DNA from 3 places in the Arthrobacter sp. NPDC093128 genome. Region 2 is predicted to be linked to each of the others. Evidence: riboswitches for the same ligand, from Rfam matches in the RefSeq annotation. Region 2 holds a riboswitch; each other region holds the start of a gene.

Evidence for each region. Region 2 has a riboswitch for S-adenosylmethionine ahead of AB0N24_RS11175 (DUF1737 domain-containing protein). Riboswitches for the same ligand answer to the same signal wherever they lie in the genome.
Region 1: it holds a riboswitch for S-adenosylmethionine, as region 2 does, so the genes downstream of both, AB0N24_RS03305 (homoserine O-acetyltransferase) here and AB0N24_RS11175 (DUF1737 domain-containing protein) in region 2, are expected to answer to the same signal.
Region 3: it holds a riboswitch for S-adenosylmethionine, as region 2 does, so the genes downstream of both, AB0N24_RS09560 (aminotransferase class V-fold PLP-dependent enzyme) here and AB0N24_RS11175 (DUF1737 domain-containing protein) in region 2, are expected to answer to the same signal.

Annotation. Positions count from the first base shown of each region.
Region 1 covers NZ_JBFBEY010000002.1:320,613-326,147, forward strand. The annotation lists gene AB0N24_RS03300 (bifunctional o-acetylhomoserine/o-acetylserine sulfhydrylase) at 1-1,190, shown strand, start outside; SAM riboswitch class IV at 1,328-1,443, shown strand; gene AB0N24_RS03305 (homoserine O-acetyltransferase) at 1,456-2,607, shown strand; gene AB0N24_RS03310 (MFS transporter) at 2,778-4,160, shown strand; gene AB0N24_RS03315 (zinc-dependent alcohol dehydrogenase family protein) at 4,180-5,298, shown strand; gene AB0N24_RS03320 (LysR family transcriptional regulator) at 5,301-5,535, opposite strand, start outside.
Region 2 covers NZ_JBFBEY010000008.1:64,476-70,010, forward strand. The annotation lists gene AB0N24_RS11165 (O-succinylhomoserine sulfhydrylase) at 1-429, opposite strand, end outside; gene AB0N24_RS11170 (rhodanese-like domain-containing protein) at 430-840, opposite strand; gene AB0N24_RS11175 (DUF1737 domain-containing protein) at 837-1,136, opposite strand; SAM riboswitch class IV at 1,171-1,286, opposite strand; gene AB0N24_RS11180 (NtaA/DmoA family FMN-dependent monooxygenase) at 1,530-2,825, shown strand; gene AB0N24_RS11185 (aromatic amino acid ammonia-lyase) at 2,830-4,416, shown strand; gene AB0N24_RS11190 (cysteine synthase family protein) at 4,419-5,453, shown strand.
Region 3 covers NZ_JBFBEY010000006.1:217,774-223,308, reverse strand. The annotation lists gene AB0N24_RS09565 (methyltransferase domain-containing protein) at 1-752, opposite strand, end outside; gene AB0N24_RS09560 (aminotransferase class V-fold PLP-dependent enzyme) at 816-2,243, opposite strand; SAM riboswitch class IV at 2,278-2,391, opposite strand; gene hisN (histidinol-phosphatase) at 2,585-3,397, opposite strand; gene AB0N24_RS09550 (ribosome small subunit-dependent GTPase A) at 3,509-4,624, opposite strand; gene aroA (3-phosphoshikimate 1-carboxyvinyltransferase) at 4,614-5,535, opposite strand, start outside.

The sequences.
Region 1 (5,535 bases), on a different contig from region 2:
CAGCCAACCGCTTTGCGCTGGCCGAGCTTGCGCCCATTTACACGCGGATCGGCAACCCCACCCAGGACGCCGTTGAACAGCGCGTGGCCAGCCTCGAAGGTGGCCTGGCAGCCCTGCTGCTCAGCTCGGGTCAGGCTGCCGAAACGTTCGCCATCCTCAACGTCGCCGAAGCCGGCGACCACGTGGTGGCCAGCCCCAGCCTCTACGGCGGCACGTACAACCTGCTGGCCCACACCCTGAAGAAGTTCGGCATCTCCGTGACGTTCGTGGAGGATCCGGACAACCTGCAGCAGTGGAAGGACGCAGTCCGGCCCAACACCAAGCTGTTCTTCGCCGAGGTGGTGTCCAACCCCCGCCAGGACGTCCTGGACATCGAGGGGGTCTCGCGCACCGCCCATGAAGCCGGCGTGCCGCTGATCGTGGACAACACGCTGTCCACGCCGTACCTCATCCGGCCGCTGGAGTGGGGCGCGGACATCGTGGTCCACTCGGCGACGAAGTACCTTGGCGGCCACGGCAGTGCGATTGCCGGAGTGATCGTGGACTCGGGCAACTTCGACTTCGGCAAGGACCCGGACAGGTTTCCGGGCTTCAACACCCCGGATCCCACCTACAACGGACTCGTGTACGCGCGGGACCTCGGGGCGGAGGGTGCCCTGGGGGCGAACCTCTCCTACATCCTCAAGGCGCGCGTCCAGTTGCTGCGCGACCTGGGCTCGGCCGTTTCCCCGTTTAACGCCTTCCTCATCGCCCAGGGCCTGGAAACCCTCAGCCTGCGCGTTGAGCGTCACGTTGCCAACGCAGTGAGCGTCGCCGAATGGCTCGAAGCCCGGTCCGACGTCGAATCCGTCGCCTATGCGGGGCTGCCGTCCAGCCCCTGGTTCGAGCGCGGCCGCAAGTACGGGCCCAAGGGGACCGGCGCCATCGTCTCGTTCAACATCGCCGGCGGGGCCGAGGCCGGCAAGCGGTTCGTGGACGCCCTGGAACTTCACTCCCATGTGGCGAACATCGGTGACGTGCGCTCCCTGGTCATCCACCCGGCGTCGACCACGCACAGCCAGCTGACAGCCGAACAGCAGGCCGTGGCGGGCGTGACGCCGGGTCTGGTCCGGCTCTCCGTGGGGCTGGAGCACATCGATGACATCATCGCCGACCTCGACGCCGGTTTCCGCGCCGCCAAAGGCGCCTAAGGGAGCGGCGGCGGCTGCCCGGGAGGGCCTGCCGCCGCGGTGCTGACCCCGTATGACTCCCGGCGCCTCGACGCCGGGAGTCATATTGGTGTCACAATCTTCGCCATTGCCGGGACGCATTTCGTAGACTCACTACAGGTCATGAGTGCCAGCGACAGCCCCGGCTTGCTGGCCGGCAACCCTCCTTACGCGGCGGGGTGCCCCGGGTGAAGACCTGGCCTGCCAGCCAGTTGGCGGCGGGCAAGCGCGAAGAAGAGGTCCTCAGATGACGATTGCCGTCACCCGCAGCGGTGTACCCGAAACAGACGTTCACGAAGTGAAAACCAACGCAGTTCCTGATGGCACGGTCAAGTTCCTGAGCATCGGCGGCCTTGACCTCGAAGCGGGAGGGCACCTGCCCGACGTCACCCTCGCCTACGAAACGTGGGGCACGCTGAACCCGGACCGCTCCAACGCCGTGCTGGTGCAGCACGCGCTGACCGGCAGCACCCACGTGACAAGGGGGGCCGGCGACGAGGAAGGCTGGTGGGAGCAGCTGGCCGGTCCGGGCGCGCCGGTTGATACGGACAAGTACTTCGTGATCTCCATTAACATCGTGGGCGGCTGCTACGGCTCCACCGGCCCCTCCACTCCTGCCCCGGACGGGAAGCCGTGGGGCTCACGCTTTCCACTGGTCACCCTGCGGGACACGACGGCGGCCGAGGCCCGGCTGGCAGACGCCCTGGGCATCGGGAGCTGGTACGCGGTGCTGGGCGGATCGATGGGCGGAGCCCGTGCCCTGGAATGGGCTGTCAGCTTCCCGGACCGGGTCCGGCGCTGCGGCGTGATTTCCATTGGCGCCAGCAGCACCGCCGAGCAGATCGCCTTTGCCCAGGCGCAGACCCTCGCCATCCGCCAGGACGTCAACTTCAACGGCGGCGACTACTACGGCGGCCCCGAGCCGGAAGCCGGCCTGGCCCTTGCCCGCAGGATTGCGCACATCACGTACCGCTCCGCGAACGAGTTCGAGACCCGCTTCGGCCGCAGTGCCCAGGGCGGCGAAGCACCGCTCCAGGCAGTCTCGCTGGGGGATCGCGGCCGTTACCAGGTGGAGAGCTACCTGGACCACCAGGGCACCAAGCTGGTCCGGCGGTTCGATGCCAACAGCTACATCGCCATCACGGAAGCGCTCATGAGCCACGACGTGGTCCGGGGCCGCGGCTCGCTCAAGGAAGCGCTGGCACAGTCCACGGCGGAATTCTTCATTGCCGCCGTGGACACTGACCGGCTGTATTTCCCCGCCCAGTCCCACGAACTGGCGGCTGCGCTCCCGGGTGAAGTGCCGGTCCACGTGATCGAGGCACCCATTGGCCACGACGGATTCCTGACCGAGATCGGCCAGCTCAACACCCAGCTTCGTCAGAACTTCTTCGCGTAGCCCGTCGGCCCAATGTGCATTTATGCAGAGCTGTCCTGCAGAAAATGGCGTTGAGCCTGCGGCAATGTGAGCCCATACTCTAGGGGACCGGCGCGTTGGTGGTGCACATCACACGCGTCCGCTACGGAATGGTCCACATGGTGTCGACGGAGACGCCGAAGGAGTTCACAATGAGCACACAAAACTCTGCCGCAGGGCGCACGGATGAGACTGACGTCAAGGCCTCCGGGCTGAAGAAGGTGGTAACGGCCTCGATGGCCGGCACCGTTGTTGAATGGTATGAGTTCTTCCTCTACGCGTCCGCGGCCACCCTGGTCTTCGGCAAGATGTTCTTCCCCAATTCCGGCACGGAACTGGACGGGATCATTGCCGCCTTCGTCACGTACGCGGTGGGCTTCGTGGCCCGCCCCATCGGCGGCATCGTCTTCGGCCACTTCGGCGACAAGTTCGGCCGCAAGCAGCTCCTCCAGCTGAGCATCATCCTGGTGGGCGTCTCTACCTTCGCCATGGGCTGCCTGCCCAGCTTCGCCCAGATCGGCTACTGGGCTCCGGCCCTGCTGGTGTTCCTGCGCTTCGTGCAGGGCTTCGCGGTCGGCGGTGAATGGGGCGGCGCAGTGCTGCTCGTGGCCGAACACAGCCCCAGTAAGTCGCGCGGATTCTGGTCCAGCTGGCCGCAGTCCGCCGTTCCCATGGGCAACCTCCTGGCCACCGGCGTGCTGTTCACGCTTTCCTCGACGCTGTCCTCCGCCGACTTCCTCGGCTGGGGCTGGCGCGTGGCCTTCTGGCTGTCCGCAGTGATCGTCATCGTGGGCTACTACATCCGCACCAAGGTCCAGGATGCCCCCATCTTCCTCGAGGCCCGCAAGGAAGTCACCGTGGAAAAGAAGGGCTACGGCGTGGCCGAAGTCTTCCGCCGTTACCCGCGCGGTGTGTTCACTGCCATGGGCCTGCGCTTCGCGGAAAACATCCTGTACTATCTCGTGGTCACGTTCTCCATCACCTACCTGAAGGTCGTGGTCCAGACAGACACGTCCAGGATCCTGCTGCTCCTGCTCGTGGCCCACTTCATCCACTTCTGCGCCGTGCCGATGGTCGGAAAACTGTCGGACGCCTTCGGCCGCCGCCCGGTATACATGGCCGGAGCGATCCTCGGCGGCACCTGGGGCTTCTTCGCCTTCCCCATGATGGACACCGCCAATGACCTGGTCATCCTCGCGGCCATCACCATCGGACTCCTGTTCCACGCACTGATGTACGCCGGGCAGCCGTCCATTATGGCCGAGATGTTCCCCACCCGGATGCGGTATTCGGGCGTATCACTGGGCTACCAGGTCACCTCGATCGTGGCCGGTTCGCTGGCGCCGATCATCGCCACCGCACTGCTCAGCAGCTTCAAGTCCTCCACCCCGGTGGCGCTGTACCTGCTGGGCGCCTGCATCGTGACGGCGATTTCCGTGTACTTCCTCAAGGAGACGCGCGGCATTTCCCTCCACGACGTCGACGCCGCGGACGCCCAGGGCACGGCGGACCTCCTTGCCGCCGGCAAAAAGTAAGAGCAAGGAAACAGCCTCCATGCGAGCAGCAGTCCTCTACTCCACGGTTCCCGCCGGAACCGGCTACACCGAAGCCCGTCCGCTGCTGATCCAGGAACTGGACCGGCCCGAACCGCGGCCGGGCGAGCTCGGCGTCACCATCACCTACTCCAGCCTGTGCCACTCGGACCTTTCGGTGGTGGACGGCTCCCGCGTCAGGCCACTGCCGATGGCGCTCGGCCATGAGGCCGTGGGGCGGGTGGTGTCCGTCGGCGAGGGCGTCGACGACGTCTCCGAAGGCGACCACGTGGTGCTGGTCTTCGTCCCCAGCTGCGGAAACTGCCGGGCGTGCCGCGCGGGCCGCCCGGCCCTGTGCCACCGCGCCGCGGAGGTCAACGGCTCAGGTGACCTCCTGCACGGTGAGGCGCTGCTGCGGACACCGGCGGGGGAGCGGATCAACCACCACCTCGGGGTGTCGGCCTTTGCGGACTATGCCGTGGTGGCCCGGGAATCCGTCGTGGTGATCGGCGACGACGTCCCGGACACCGTTGCGGCCATGTTCGGCTGCGCCGTGCTCACCGGAATGGGAGCCGTGCTGAACACTGCGGCGGTCACCGCGGGGCAATCGGTGGCCGTTTTCGGACTCGGCGCCGTCGGGCTCTCCGCCGTGATGGCGGCGTCCTTGGCCGGTGCCGCCGCCGTCATTGCCATCGACCCCAACGAAGGCAAGCACCAGCTCGCCCTGGACTGCGGTGCTACGGCCGTGGGCACCCCGGGCGACGCCGCGCGGCTGGTCGCTGAGGCGACCGGCGACGGCGTGGACGTCGCCGTCGAGGCCGTGGGGTCCGCCGGGGTGATCGCATCGTGCCTGGACCTCGTAACGCGCGGCGGCGCCGTCGTCTCCGTCGGCCTGCCGAAACCGTCCGCGGAACTGACGGTGGGGGCCTTGCAGTTTGCCGGTGCCGGGAAACGGCTGCTCGGTTCCTACATGGGAGATGCCGTCCCGGAACGGGACATTCCGCTGTATCTTGACCACTGGCGGGGCGGGCGGCTCCCCGTGGAACTGTTGCACACGGACACCAGGCCGCTGGCCGAAATCAACGAAGGCCTCGATGCACTGGCAGCCGGCGAAGTGGTGCGCCGGCTGTTCCAGGCCTAGTGTCAGGCTGCCAGGATTTCCTGGCGGCCTGACACTTCGGCCTTGAGCGCATCCACCACGGCCCGGACGGAAGCCGAGCGCAGCGACTCCGGACGCGCCACCGCCCAGATGGGGAGCTGGCGCTGGAACAGCTCGGGCAGCACCGGCACGAAGTCCGGGTTGTCCGCCACCATGAAGTTCGGCAGCAGGCCGATGCCCGCGCCGCAGCGGACAGCCTCCACCTGGGCGAACACGCTG
Region 2 (5,535 bases):
CTGGTCCAGGTCCGGTCCGTCGACGAACACCGTTTCCACGCCCCACCGCGGCAGGATCTCGTTCAGGATGACGAAACACGAGCCGAACAGCGAGCGTGCAGCCACAACCCGGTCACCGGCGGCGAGCAAGGCGCCCAGTGCCGTGAACACGGCGGACATGCCGGACGCCGTCGCGAAGCACGCCTCGGTGCCTTCGAGCAGCCGGAGGCGTTCCTGGAAGGTGGCCACCGACGGGTTGCCGTAGCGGGAGTAGACGAACCGTTCGTCCTCGCCCGTGAAGGCGCGCTCGGCAGCTGCCGCGGATTCGTACACGAAGCCGGAGGTCAGGAAGATCGGCTCGGTGGTTTCCTGGAAATTGGTGCGGTCAAGGCCGCCGCGGACAGCCTGGGTGTCGGGGCTCCAGCCGGCGGCATCGGGGTTGAAGGTCACTTAGTTCTTTCCGAGGTTGGTGGGCAGGCCGCGGTTTTTCCAGCCGTTGACGGTGCGCTCGCCCCAACGGTCCGGTTCGCCTTCGAAGCCTTCAAGGACGTTGTAGGCGGTGAAGCCGGCCTGCGTGGCGGCGATGGCGGCGGCAACCGACCGGGCGCCGGAACGGCAGAGGAACACCAGTTCGACGCCGGTGTCCTCCGGGGCCTGCTGCTTCAGCTGGTTGATGAATTCCGGGTTGGGGATCCCGCCCGGGAAAGTCCACTGGATAAAAAGGGGATCGTTTTCCGTGGCCTTGGTGTCCGGGATGCCGATGTGCGCCCACTCACCCTCAGTGCGGACGTCCACCAGGACGGCGCCCTGTTCCAGTTTGGCCCAGGCGTCCTGGGGGCTCAGGTCTCCGGCGTAGCTCACGCGTGCCCCTCGAAAGCGTCGCCGGGGAAGTCGGCGTCGAAGTCGAGCTCGTCCACCGCGGTTGCCACAGCGGCGTCGGCGGTGGCGATGGCCGCGGGCAGGATCACTGCCTGCGCCACGATCACGCTCGTGCCGTTGAAGGTGGCCGCCGGGCTCCCGTGCAGGATGTACCCTTCGGACAGTGCCGCGGAGATGCGCTCGCAGAAGGTGCGGTCATCGGGGCCGGTGATCAGCCGGTACGCCAGCTTTTCCTGGGGCTGGTCCTGGGCGGCAGCCGGGGCGGCGGCCGGAACCAGTTGGGCGGGGGCGTCAGACACGACGGGTCTCCTTCTCTCACGCTTGCAGCTCGAATTGGTCGATATGCCGAGTATTCACCTGAGGCACCCCGCCGCGAAAGGGAGGGTTGCCGACCGGCCAGTCAGGGCTTGCCACCGGTTCTCATTACTCCCCAAAAACGTAACACTTACGACGGCCGCCTGCATCGCCGTCGTCGTCATCTTCCGTAACGGGACCACGCGCAATGCGCAGTTAACCCGGAACTTATTGGGGGTCACTTACGGCCTGTACGTGACCCCGTATTGCGGTTACAAATGCCGGTGCGGGGAGGATAATGACGGGAGATGAACCGCTGTAACGCCGGATGAAATCAGGCAGCCGTGAACAGATCCAACGGGAATACAGTCAGTCCCATGCTGCACTTCGGTTGGTTTGTGGGTCACGGATTTGGCGTCCAGGGCTGGGGCACTCCCGGTTACGGCATCGGGTACGACTGGAAAAAGCCGGCGCTCTACCAGCACGCCGTGCGGGAATTCGAACGGGCAGGGCTGGACCTGTTCATCATCGAGGATTCACTCACCGTGCCGGACACCTACGGCGGGAGCGCCAAGGTGTCGCTGGCCCAGGCGTCCTTCGCGCCCAAGCATGATCCGCTGGCCCTGGTTCCGTACCTGCTCTCCGCCACGGAACACCTCGGCATTGTTCCCACGGTGAGCGCGTCCTTCTACCCGCCGTTCACAGCTGCGCGGCTGCTGGCGACCCTGCAGCACTTCTCCAACGGGCAGCTGGGCTGGAACGTGGTGACCTCCGGCAGCGATCTTGCCGCGCAGAACTACGGCCTGGACCAGCAGATCGAGCATGACCTCCGCTACGAGAAGGCGGAGGAATTCGTGGACGTGGTGCGCAGGCTCTGGCGCAGCTGGGAGCCGGACGCCATCCTGGAGGACGCGGAAGCGGGCGTGTTCGCGGACCACACGAAGGTCCACCCGATCAACCACGACGGCGAGTTCTTCAAGGTCCGGGGGCCGCTGAACACCGCGCCGCTGCCCGAGGAGCCGGTGCTGGTCCAGGCCGGCGCGTCCCCGCGGGGCAAGGCGTTCGCGGGCGGCAACGCCGACGTCGCTCTTGCCCTGGCGAGGGGTGTGGACGGCATGAAGGCCTACCGCGATTCGATCCGCGCCGAGGCAGCCGCGGCCGGGCGGAACGCCGACGATATCAAGGTGCTTTACGTCCTCAAACCCACCGTGGTGGGCTCCCGCGCCGAAGCTGAGGAGCTCCGGGAGCAGCGCCGCCAGCTCACGCAGCGCGACATCGACAGCCAGCTGAATTCCATCTCCTACCTCTCCGTGATCGACTTCAAGCAGTTCGACCTCGACGCCCCGCTCCCCGACCTCACCACGAACAGCAACCAGGGCACCCTGGACCATTTCGCCAAAGCCGGTCCGCCCGGATCCACGCTGCGCCAGCTCCTGCAGGCCCGCAGTGGCGGCGCCGGGGACAGCATCATCGGCACCGCCGAAGAGATTGCGGACTACCTCGAGGAGACAGGGGCGCAGGTGGGCGGGGACGGTTTCCTGTTCTCCGGTTTCGTGGACCCGGCCACGGTTCACGGGGTGCTGGACCGCCTGGCGCCGGTGCTGCGGCGCCGGGGGCTGCTCCGAACAAGCTATGGCGACGGCGGCTTCCGCCGGAACCTACTGGACTTCTAGTCCCATGGGCAACGGCAGCGGCAACTTCCTGATCGGCACGGCCCACCTGCGCGCCAGGGACGTCGCGGAGGCAGCGGCCGATCCGGCGGTGAAATTCGTCCTGAGTACTGACGCCCTGGAGCTGATCGGGCTCTCGCGTGAGGTGGTGCAGCAGGCCATCGAGTCCGGCCACAGCGTCTACGGCCTCAACACCTTGCTGGGTTCCGGGCGTGACACCGCTGTGGAGGACAAATCGATCCTTGCCTACCAGGTGCAGGTGGTGCGGTACCACAACAGCGGTGTGGGCGACCCCCTGGACCGCGACGAGGTCCGGGCCGTCATGCTGGCACGGCTCGTGGGCTTCAGCCGCGGCGGCTCCGGCGTCCGGCCCGAAACTGCCCGCTTCTATGCCGAAATGCTGAACAGGGGAGTGGTCCCCGCCATCCCGCGCGACGGGTCCGTGGGCTCTGCCGACCTGACCCATCTCGCCGCCGTGGCCGCCGTCGCTATCGGGGAAGGCCAGACGGTGGCGCCGGACGGGAAGCTGGTGCCTGGCGGGCAGGCCCTTGCGGACGGCGGGCTGGCGCCGCTGGAACTGGCACCCGGCGAGGCCCTGGCCCTGGTCAGCTCCAACTCCTATTCGATCGGGGTGGGCGCGCTGGTGCTGCACCGGATCCTGCGGCTCGCCGATCTCGCGGACACCGCTCTTGCGCTGTCGCTTGAGGCAACGGCAAGGCACGACGGCGGCGGCAACCTCAGCCCGTTTTCGCCGGCGGTGCAGGCGGCCAAGGCGGTAGACGGCCAGGCGGTCACGGCAGGCAATGTCCGGCGGCTGCTCCGGGGTGGATGGCTGGAGGACCCGACGCGGGAGGCGTCAGTGCAGGACGCGCTTTCCTTCCGGGCCGCACCCCAGACCCACGGAGCTTTCCGGTGGCAGGTAACCGCCTTGGAAGACGCCCTGGAGGTGGAGCTCAACGGCCGCGGCGACAACCCGCTCACCGATCTCGACTCGGGGCGGATGGTGTCCGGCGGGAATTTCCAGCCCATGCAGCTTGCGCTGGCGTTCGAAGGCCTGCGCCTCGGGCTGGCCCATCTGGGAATCAGCAGCGAACGGCGGATCGCCAAGCTCTACCCGCCGCAGCGGCGCATCCGCCAGCGTCACCTCGAGGCCGCCAGGAACGGAGCCGCGCTGGAACCTGAAGAGCTGCCCGGACTGCTCTGGTACTCGGCAGCCGGCCTGCTGTCCGAGCTCAAGGTCCTCGCTGCGCCGGCGACCCTCGGGGCGCCCACGTTGTCCGCGGATATCGAAGACCACTCAACGCTGGCTCCGCTTGCCCTCCAACTCCTGGAGCGCTCCGTGGACGCGGCTGAAAAGCTTCTCGCCATCGAGGCACTCACGGCCGCGTACCTGCTGGGCGGGGCCGAAGCGCGGGCGGTGCGGCCGCTGGGAAAGGGGACGGGCGCCGTCGTCGAGCGCCTTTCGGGCCTGCTGGCCCGGCACCTGCCGGCGGCGGCGCTGGTGGAAGAGGCGCGCATCGAACTGAACGGCGCCATGGGAAGCGTGCTGGGCCGTGCCCTGAACGGTGACCACAACGGCGGGGCGGAAAGGTAGCCATGAGCACAATGACAGGCAGGCATGCGGTTCAGGAAGCTGATGTTGCGGCGGATGCCGCGGCGGTCCTCGCGCAAGTGGGAAACACGCCGCTGGTGCCGCTGAAGGTCCTGAGCAAGGGCCTCGGCAGTACCGTCTACGTCAAACTCGAATCCGACAATCCGGGCGGCTCCATCAAGGACCGGACGGCACTGAGCATGGTCCGCGCCGCTGAGCGCAGCGGCGAACTCCGGCCGGGGGCCACCATTGTCGAGAGCACCTCGGGCAACACCGGGATCGGGCTGGCGCTGGTCGGCGCGCTGACGGGGCATCCCGTCGTCGTGGTCACCGGGGACACCATCTCATCCGAAAAACTCGCGGCGCTGTACCGCTATGGAGCCAAGGTGGTGGTGACGGACTGGGCCGCACCAGCGGAGTCACCCGAGAACGCTCGGACAGTCGCGGCACGGATCACGGCCGACCTTCCCGGTGCGTGGCGGCCGCAGCAGTTCGACAACCCCGCCAACCCGCTGGCCCACTACGAAGGGACGGCACCGGAGATCTGGGAGCAGACGTCCGGCAAAATAACGCACTTCGTGGCCGGAATCGGCACCGGCGGCACCATCAGCGGCAACGGCCGGTACCTGAAGGAAAAGACGGGTGGCCATGTTGAGGTGATCGCCGCGGATCCTGTCGGCTCGGTGTACAGCGGCGGCCACCCCGGCGAGATCCTGGTGGACGGTGTGGGAAATTCCTGGCCGGAAGCCGAGTGGCCCAAGATCTTCGACCGCAGCATCGTGGACCGTTTCCTGCGCGTTCCCGACAACGAGGTGTACACCACCGAGCACCGGCTGCTGAACGAGGAGGGGCTCTCCCTTGGCCCGTCGTCAGGGCTTGCCGTTGCGGCCGCCATGAGGGTCGCGCTCGCCGCACCGCACGGTTCGGTGGTGGTAGCCATAGCCCCCGACGCCGGGAGCAACTACCTGAGCAAGGCGTTCAACCCGGTGTGGCTGGCGGACAACGACATCCATCTGGCCGCGGAATTCGTGGAGGAATAGCTCGCCTGCTTAGCATTACGACTCGGATACAGCTAGAGACAGACCGCCGGTCTCGTTGTACGCTTTTGAAACGTTCGCGGTT
Region 3 (5,535 bases), on a different contig from region 2:
GTCTGGGTCAGGTAGGGGAGTCCGACGACGTCCCCGCGCGAGTGGGTCAGATGCTCGTGGAGGTACCAGTCCAGGTTGTCCCGGACTTTGGCCCGGGTGCCCTCACCGGCGGCAAGGTAATAGCTGCGGGACTTCGCCAATTCCACAATGTCCTCGGTGGTCACCGGATCTTCCCAGCGTGTCAGGTGGCTCTCAAGCCCGGTGAACTCCGGCCCGATCGCGGGACGGAAGTCCGGCTTGTGCACATCGCCGGCATGCATGATCCGGGAGAGCCGGTGAACCCACGGGACCGACGTGTCCAACTGGTTCCAGACCAGCCCCAGCACGCCGCCGGGGCGGAGGATGCGGGAAATTTCCGTGCTCGCAAGGAGCGGATCGCACCAGTGCCACGCCTGGGCAACGCTGACGACGTCGAACGCGCTGTCCGCGAGTCCGGTCGCCTCTGCGGTGCCCTCTGCCGCGGGAACTCCCGGCAGGGCAAGCCGCAGCTGGGCGAGCATGTCCGGCGAGGGGTCCACTGCGGAGACCGTGAGACCACGCTGCACCAGCAAGACAGTGAATTTGCCCGTCCCGGCTCCGATGTCAGCGGCATTGGCGGCCCCGGCTGTCCCGCCGGCGCTTCGGATCAGCCAGTCCGCCGAATCGGCAGGATAGCCCGGGCGGACACGGTCATAATGCTCACCGCCGTCCTGGAAGCTCTGTCCGAGTTCATACCGGCGCTGGTGGTGCAGTTTGGGGCCTCCCCGTGCCACGTGCAGTCTCCTTCGGGCAGGCTGGATTACTTACCCCTCGAATTTACCGCAAACGCCGGGCCCTTAGTCTTCGGTGCAGGGCGCTGCTCCCGCGGTGCCGGGGGTGTTGGGTGCCCAGTCCGGGTAGCTGCGGGTGTCGTTGGCCGGTACCCAGCGGCCGGAGTCCACCACGTAGTCCCAGCCGAGACCGGTCCTGCGGAGTTCCTCGATGCCGGCCAGCAGGCGCTGGGCGTCCTCCAGCCTGGACCCGACGCCGAAGCTTGCACGCAGCGAACCGGACGGAAGGCCCAAGCGCTTGAGCAGCGGGTGGGCGCAGAAGCGGCCGTCGCGGAGGCCAACACCGTGTTCCGCGGAAAGGTAGGCGGCCACGAGGCCTGCGTCGTAGCCCTCGACCGAGAAGTTGACCACGCCAATGGTGTCCGCTGCCTGGTCGGTGTCGCTGAAGATCTGGTGGACCGTAACGCCGTCGATCTTCCGCAGGCCTTCAACGAGGAAGGATCTGATGGCTGTCTCGTGGGCGTGCCACAGCTCCTGGTCCAGCGCACCGATAACCTGCGTGGCGCGGGCCAGCGTGGCTGCACCAAGAACGTTGGGCGACCCGCCCTCATGCCGCGCCGGTCCGGTAGCCCAGCTGACGGAGTCCAGCCGGGCCTCACGGACGGCTCCGCCGCCTGCCAGGTGGGGTGTGCCGGCGTCGAGCCAGTCCGGCCGGCCCACGAGGACACCCGAGCCGAACGGCGCGTACAGCTTGTGGCCCGAGAAGGCGAGGTAGTCGACGTCGTCCGCCGCGATATCGATGCGGCGGTGCGGGGCCAGCTGTGCCGCGTCCACAACGATCCTTGCGCCGTGTTCGTGGGCCAGTGCGGCCAGCTCGCGGATGGGGAGGATTTCACCGGTGACGTTGGAGGCTCCCGTTACGGCCAGCAGGCTGATGTCGCCCTGGCTGAGCTCGGAGCGCAGGTTCTCGAGCGTGGCGCTCAGCGTGGGAGCGGCAACAACGCTGCGGTGCGGCACACCCTGCCAGGGAAGCAGGTTGGCGTGGTGCTCGATGTCGAGATACAGCACCTCACCGGTGTGGCGGCCGTCCGCCACGGGCAGGCAGCCCGCCAGCAGGTTCAGGGAGTCCGTGGTGTTCCTGGTGAAGATCACGGAATCGTCGGTCCTGCCGCCGACGAATGCGCGGACGATGCTCCGGGAGTTTTCGTACACCGAGGTGCTGATCTGCGAGGCGTAGCCGGCGCCGCGGTGGACACTGGCGTAGTACGGCAGGATTTCGTTCAGGTAGGCCGACACGACGGAAAGGGCCGGAGCGGACGCTCCATAGTCCAGGTTTGCGTAGCGGACGTGGCCACCCTGGATCAGCGGAGCCTGGATCTCGGCGCCGGTGACGGCCGAGAGCGGCCGCTTGGCAATGGTGAAGCGTTCGTCCAGGAGGCCTGCGGCCGTCGAGGACGCGGTTCCGGGGTTTGCGGGGAAAGTGGCAGTAGTCATGGGGACCTCACTGTAAAGGACCCCTCACTCCGGGGATCCGCGCTTGCCGGGTCCGTTCCGGACCGGCCTGGTCGTCACCCGGGGCACCCCACCGCGAATGGAGGGTTGCCGGCCAGCAAACCGGGGTTTCGCGCTGGCACTCGTGACCTGTTTCGAGATTAGGACATTCGCGGCGCCGCGGGAAAGCCACGCCAATTATTAAGCCGTTTGTTACGCATGCCCGGAGAAGCGGGTTCCGTCCGAATAAACGACGGCGGACACCCCCTTGGGAGGGGCATCCGCCGTCGTTTATTCTGCAGTCCGTCCATGCGTCCGCACCGGGTTCCGGTGCGGGCCACCCCTCAGAGGAGGTCGTCGAGGTCCGGGTTCAGCCGCTTGAGGACTTCGGAGTGGAGGATCGAGTTGGTGGCCAGGGCGTTTCCGCCGAAGGGGCCGTCCACTCCCTCCAAGGATGTGAAGCGGCCGCCCGCTTCAGTGACAATCGGCACCAGCGCGGCCATGTCGTAGAGGTTCAGCTCCGGCTCGCAGGCGATGTCCACGCATCCCTCGGCCACCATGCAATAGGACCAGAAGTCGCCGTAGGCGCGGGTCCGCCAAACCTCCTCGGTGAGGCCGAGGAACTCGTCCAGGTTGCCGCGTTCCTTCCAGCCGCCCAGGCTCGAGTAGGAGAGTGAAGCGTCCGAAAGCTCGGACACGTTCGAGACCTTCAGCCGCGTGGCCGCAGCAAGGGACCGCCCCATGTAGGCGCCGGCGCCCTTCGCGGCCCACCAGCGCTTGCCCAGTGCCGGCGCGCTGACCAGGCCAACCACGGGTTCGCCCTCATCCACGAGGGCAATCAGGGTGGCCCAGACAGGCACACCACGGACGAAGTTTTTGGTGCCGTCGATCGGATCGATGATCCAGCGGCGGGAACCATGCCCGGAACTGCCGAACTCTTCGCCGAGGACGGCGTCGCGCGGGCGGGAGCGCGAGAGCTGTCCGCGGATGGATTCTTCAGCTGCCTTGTCAGCATCCGTGACCGGGGTAAGGTCCGGTTTGGTTTCAATCTGAAGGTCCAGCGCCTTGAAACGGCTCATGGTCTGGGAGTCAACAGAGTCGGCCAGGACATGGGCGAGGCGCAGGTCATCGTTGTAGCTCGAAGCGGGTTGGGTCATGCTTCCAAACTACCGTCTCTGCGGCCGGCCGGCTGGGAGGCCACGTCCTGCACCGTGCTGCCCGTGAATCCGCCCCGTGGCAGGGCCCCGGGCACAGGCGGCGAAACGGCGCTACGAAACAATGCCGAGTTCCTTGGCTTCCTGCGCTTCCATCCGGGGATCGGTGCCGAGCAGACGGCGCAGTGACGCCAGCCGCGCTGCGCCGGACGGCCCTGCGTGCCCTTCGGACACCCAGGCGTCCACTCCGCAGTTGACGGCGGAGGAATCATGCTTGCAGCCGCGTTCGCAGGCATCCGTGCCGGGTTCGAGATCGGGAAAGGACCGGAGGATCCGGTCCGGGTCCACGTGCGCGAGGCCGAATGACCGGATGCCCGGGGTGTCGATAATCCAGCTCCCGGCGGGCGCGTCACTGATCCGCAGGGCCAGCGCCGACGACGACGTGTGCCGTCCCCGCCCGGTGACGGCGTTGACGCCTCCGGTAGCGCGCTCTGCGCCGGTCAGGGCGTTGACCATGGTGGACTTGCCCACCCCGGAATGGCCAAGCATGACCGTCACCTTGCCGTCGAGGTGGGCACGCAGCTGCGACACGGCGTCGCCGTCGAGCCGGGCGGACAGCCCGTCATCGGAGCGCGCATCGATTCCCGAGGCGGCCGCATCGGCGGTCCTGCTGATGATCACGGGGAAGTCCAGGTGCCGGTAGTTGGACAGGAGTTCGGTGGGGTCCTTGACGTCCGCCTTGGTGACGAGGAGCAGCGGCTCGATCCCGGCGTCGTAGGCCGCCACCAGGGCGCGGTCAATAAAACCGGTGCGCGGTTCGGGATTGGCGGCGGCCACGACCACCACGAGCTGGTCGGCATTCGCGACCACCGCCCGTTCGATCGGGTCGGTGTCGTCGGCGCTGCGCCGCAGGAGCGTGCGGCGGTCCTGGATCTTCACGAGCCTGGCTAGGGTGTCCGGCTCGCCGGAGACATCGCCGACGAGGGACACGAAGTCACCGGCCACCACCGGCGAACGGCGCAGTTCGCGCGCCCGCGCCGCGATGACAATGCGTTCGTTGCCGGTATCCTCGCCCACCACAGCCGTGTAGCGGCCGCGGTCCACGGTGATGATGCGCCCGGTTACGGCGTCGTCATAGCTGGGCCGGTCCTTGGTCCGGGGACGGGTCCCTTTCTTGTTGGGGCGGATCCGGATATCGGACTCGTCCCAGGAGCCGGTGCTACGCCCCACTGGCCTGTTCCGTCTGCCGGCCAAGCTGCGTCAGCATGGCTTCCCACAATTGCGGGAAGTCCGGCATGGTCTTGGATGTGGTGCCGATGTCGTCGACTTCGACTCCGTGGACGGCGAGGCCCAGGATTGCCCCCGCCGTGGCCATGCGGTGGTCAGCGTAGCTGTGGACGACGCCGCCGTGGAGCTTCGCGGGCCGGATCACCAGGCCATCGGCTGTTTCTTCGGCATCCCCGCCCAGGCGGTTGATTTCAGTGACGAGGGCGGCAAGCCTGTCCGTCTCATGGCCTCGGAGGTGCGCAATGCCGCTGAGCCGTGAGGGGCCGGTGGCCAGCGCGCACAAGGCGGCCACAGTGGGCGCCAGTTCACTGGTGTCGGCGAAGTCTGCGCCCTTGATTTCGGGGCCGCCTGTGACGGTGAGTGTCCCGTTCTCCAGCGTGACAGTGGCACCCATCTCTGCCAGGATGCTGCGCCAAAGATCGCCCACCTGTGTGGTGGGCGCCGGCCAGTTGGGAATGCGGACCGTGCCGCCGGTTGCCAGCGCCGCGGCGAGGAAGGGACCGGCGTTGGACAGGTCTTGCTCAATCCGGCGGTCGAACGCCCGGATGGAGCCGGGTGCCACGATCCAGTGGTTCGGGACGGAATCGTCGACGGACACGCCGACTTCGCGCAGAACGGCCACGGTCATGTTGATGTGGTCCAGGCTCGGCACGGGCTTGCCGACGTGCTCCAGGTGCAGGCCCTCGCTGAAACGCGCGCCCACGAGGAGCAGTGCCGACACGAACTGCGATGATGCGCTCGCGTCAATCACAAGGTGGCCGCCGCGGACTTCGCCCGTGCCTTCCACTACGAAGGGAAGCGATGTCGGGCTCGTCCCGTCGGCGGCACTGACCTCAACGCCGAGGGCAGCCAGT